DNA from 2 places in the Mesorhizobium sp. LNJC405B00 genome. Region 2 is predicted to be linked to the other one. Evidence: predicted binding sites of a transcription regulator. Region 2 holds the regulator's gene; the other holds the start of a gene.
What was found. The regulator LexA, encoded in region 2, represses DNA repair genes until DNA is damaged. The targets are predictions, from matches to a motif close to TGTTCNNNNTGTGTTCNG.
Positions count from the first base shown of each region.

Region 1: dnaE (DNA polymerase III subunit alpha) is a predicted target of LexA. The motif match lies at 1,176-1,193, and genes of this name have one in related genera.

Region 1 is NZ_AYWC01000006.1:144,051-146,251, reverse strand. Features, by position in the region: gene X756_RS151755 (acetyl/propionyl/methylcrotonyl-CoA carboxylase subunit alpha) at 1-1,059, shown strand, start outside; gene dnaE (DNA polymerase III subunit alpha) at 1,320-2,201, shown strand, end outside.
Region 2 is NZ_AYWC01000007.1:191,499-193,699, reverse strand. Features, by position in the region: partial or broken gene X756_RS01000000165600 (ComEC/Rec2 family competence protein) at 1-851, shown strand, start outside; gene lexA (transcriptional repressor LexA) at 845-1,627, opposite strand; gene X756_RS150390 (GntR family transcriptional regulator) at 1,833-2,201, opposite strand, start outside.

The DNA.
Region 1 (2,201 bases), on a different contig from region 2:
GAGAAGCTGGCGATCGAGCAGAGCGACGTCAAGCTGAACGGCTGGGCGGTGGAAAGCCGGCTCTATGCCGAGGATCCCTATCGCAATTTCCTGCCCTCGATCGGCCGGTTGACGCGCTACCGGCCGCCGGAGGAGGGCAAGTTCGGCGATGTCTTCATCCGCAACGACACCGGCGTCACCGAAGGCTCCGAGATTTCGATGTTCTATGATCCGATGGTGGCAAAACTCTGCACCTGGGCGCCCACGCGTATCGAGGCCATCGATGCCATGTCGGAAGCGCTGGACAGTTTCGTCGTCGACGGCATCGAGCACAACATCCCGTTCCTGGCGGCGCTGATGCAGCATCCGCGCTGGCGCGAGGGGCGGATATCGACGGGCTTCATCGCCGAGGAATATCCTGACGGCTTCGCGCCGATCGTGCCCAATGGCGATGAAAAGGCAGTGCTGGCGGCGATCGCCACCGCGGTCGAGCTTCTGCGCCGCGATCGGCTTGACCGGCTGGGCGGGCGGCTGGCGCCGCATTCGGGCGCACTCAAGCGCGATTGGGTGGTGAAGCTCGGCGACGACTATCTCCAGGCTTCGATCATCGAGGGCATGATCTCCATTCCGATGGAAATCGATCTGTCGGTCGATGGCGGCAAAGCGCTGACCGTGGCGTCCGACTGGCGGCCGGGCGACCTCATCTGGCGCGGCACTGTCGGTGCCCGCAAGGTCACGGCGCAGATCAGGCCGGCGCCGAACGGCCTGCGCATTGCCTGGAAAGGCATGTCGGTGACGGCGCGCGCCATGCTGCCGCGCACGGCGGAGCTGGAAAGGCTGATGCCGGAGAAGGTGGCGCCGGACACGTCCAAGATGCTGCTTTGCCCGATGCCGGGCCTGGTCGTGTCGATCGCGGTTGCCGAGGGGCAGGAGGTCAAGGCCGGCGAGACGCTGGCCGTGGTCGAGGCGATGAAGATGGAAAACGTGCTGCGCGCCGACCGCGATCTTGTCGTGTCGAAGCTCAACGCCAAGCCGGGTGACAGCCTGGCTGTCGATGCGGTGATCATGGAGTTCGCCTAGAGATTGTTTGGAAATTCTACTCCGGCGGCCATCTGAAGGTGGTTTCTGCGCTTCCCGTGCTCACGGACCAATGGCCGCTGCGCTCCGGTTCTCGAAACCACCATCATATGACTCGCCAGAGCGAATTTCGAACAATCTCTGAGCCGTGCGGCTGGGTACGGAAGCCTGTGGTCGGTGGTCATTTGTGCTGGACTGGCATCGCCCGGTCCGGGACAATACATCTCCATCGACTCAAAGCCCTTCGAGCAATTTGAAACATCATGGCGGATGACAAACTTCCACGCGATCCCCTGAGGCGCGAAGCAGCGCTCGCTGCTGCGCGCCCGGAGGCGCCGGCGCGGCCGTTCATCCATCTGCGCGTGCATTCGGCGTATTCGCTGCTCGAGGGCGCCTTGCAGGTCGCCGCCGTTGTCGGTCATGCAGTCAAGGACGAGTGCCCGGCAATCGCAGTCACCGACACAAACAATCTGTTCGGCGCGCTGGAATTTGCCCAGAAGGCGGTGAAGGAAGGCATCCAGCCGATTATCGGTTGCCAGATCGATCTCGCCTTTTCCGGCGAGACCAGCGACGCGCAGCGCGACCGCCGCCGCCATGGTCCGGAGATGCACGCCGTGGTGCTGCTCGCCGCCACCGAGGCCGGCTACAGCAACCTCGTCAGGCTGGTCAGCCAGGTCTATCTGGAGACGCCGCCGGGCGAGCCCGTGCATCTGACGTCAGCAATGCTGGAAGGCCATAGCGATGGCCTGATCTGCCTCAGCGGCGGGCCGCGCGGCCCGATCGGCCGGGCGCTGAAGGAGGATCGCCGAGATCTTGCCGAGACGCGGCTTCTGGCACTCAAGGCGCTGTTCGGCGACCGGCTCTATGTCGAGCTGGACCGTGTTTCCGGTTATGACCGCGCTATCGAGAAATCATCGGTCGACCTTGCCTATATCCATGATCTGCCGCTGGTCGCCACGAATGAGGCGTTCTTCGCCGCCCGCGACGACTATGACGCGCATGATGCTCTGATCGCCATTGCCGAGGGTTCGGTGGTTGCCGCCGACAACCGTCGCCGGCTGACTTCGGACAATTTCCTGCGCAGCCAGGCGGATATGGCGCGGCTGTTCGCCGACCTGCCGGAAGCGATCGACAACACCGTCGAG
Region 2 (2,201 bases):
TCATGCCTTTTGCCGTGCTCAGCGCACTGGCGATGCCGTTCGGCGCCGACGGGCCGTTCCTCTATGTGATGGGCAAGGGTCTGATGGCGATGATCGCTATATCGGCCTGGATTTCCGAGCGCTCGCCGGTCGACGCCGTCGGGCTGATCTCCATCCGCTCGGTGCTGTTGGTGGCGGTCGCCCTCGTCATCGCCACCATGGCCACCACCTGGCTCAGGTTGGCGGCCGTGCCTTTCGCGCTGGCCGGCCTGTTGACGGTGCCGCAGGTGCTTACGCCCGACGTGCTCATATCCGAGGATGCGCATCTGGTGGCCATGCCGATCGGTGGCGGCGAACTCGCCCTCAACCGCGAACGCTCCAACGAATTCACCACGGACAATTGGAAACGGGCGCTGCGGGCCAAAACCATTATCCCACCTGAGATTTTCGAGGCAACAGATACGCGGTTCGATCTCGATCCGCTCGATCTGCCGCCCGGCTCGCCCTTCTATTGCACCGGCGATCTCTGTATCGCCCGGCACCCTTCCGGAGCCATTGTAGCGCTTGCGAAAGACCGCAAGACGGCGCGGCCGGCCTGTGCCTTCGCGAGCCTGATCGTCATCGATGACGCCACCGCCTACAATCCGTGCCGCGACCCGCTGGTGCTGGTCGTGACGAAGAAACAGCTGGCCCGCGACGGCAGCGCCGCCGTCTTCTTCGATCCGCAATCGGCAGCTGCAGCGCCAACCATCCGCTTCGCCGTCGACAAGCCGTATCGCCCCTGGCACGAGCAACGCCGCTTCTCCCGCGAAGCGCGCGGCCTGCCGCCTTACAACCAGCGTGAAAAGTACAAACCCAAGCCGGCTCAGTAGCGCCGGATCAATCCGACAAGCTTGCCCTGCACCTTCACCCTGTCCGGTCCAAAAATGCGGGTCTCGTAGGCCGGGTTGGCGGCTTCCAGGGCGATCGAGGCGCCCTTGCGGCGGAAGCGTTTCAGGGTCGCTTCCTCATCGTCGACCAACGCCACCACGATCTCGCCGGGGCTGGCTGTGTCGGCATTGCGGATGATGACCGTGTCGCCATCGAAAATGCCGGCCTCGATCATCGAATCGCCCTTGACCTCGAGCGCGTAGTGTTCGCCGCCCATGATCATATCGGGCGGCACCGAGATCGAATGGGTCTGATGCTGGATGGCGTCGATCGGCACGCCGGCGGCGATGCGTCCCATAACCGGGATTGAAATCGCGGAAACGGCATCGTCATTGCCGGCCGACATCGAACGCGACGGCGAGCCCGGCTTGATCTGGCGGCCGAGACCGCCTTGGCCCAACGCGCCTTGTCCTTGGCCGCCTTGCCCTTGGCCGGTTTGACCAAGACTGCCCTGAATGACGCTCGGCGAAAACTTCCTCGCCGCATTGAGGCCTGGTGCGATCGAGTCGGGCAGCCGCAGCACTTCCAGCGCGCGCGCCCGGTTCGGCAGCCGGCGAATGAAACCGCGCTCCTCAAGCGCCGTGATCAGGCGGTGGATGCCGGACTTGGAGGCGAGGTCGAGCGCTTCCTTCATCTCGTCGAAGGACGGCGGGATTCCGCTCTCCTTCAGGCGTTCATGGATGAACATCAGAAGCTCATGTTGTTTGCGCGTCAGCATCGCGGCCCCCAAGGGTTCTGAAACCAGAATCAGAAAAAACAAACCCAGAACAAACACTATCTGTTCCAGTTGTGTTCCGCAACCTTTTAAAGTTTAATGAATGTGTTGACGTTTTGTTCAGCGTAACGTTCGGCGCTGCGAGCGCCGCTCGTAGTCGTTGGCCGGCAACGGGGTGAAACGAAGACAAAGTGCCCTGCGTCGTCGGCTACGATCGCCGCTTCCTTTTCGGACGGGGCTGCGCAGCATCCGCGCCGGGTTCACTCTGGGCATAGACCTGCAGCGTGTAGCCGATGTGAGCGGTCATCAGAGTTTTCGCACGTTCGACGTCGCGATCGAGGGCCGCTTCCATCAGGGCGGTATGGTGTTCGATCGCCACGGCGTCGCGCAGGGCCGCCACGGCCTTCCGGTGGCCATCCGTGCGGCCGGCGGCGGCGCGCAGCGTCGGGGCCAGACCCAGAAAGCGGTGATGGCGATGCAATTGGTCGGAAATCGTCGCATTGAAGCGCAGCAGCCAGCTGGATGTCGCGGCACTGAGCAGCGCCGCATGGAAGGCATCGTGTTTTTCGTACCACGC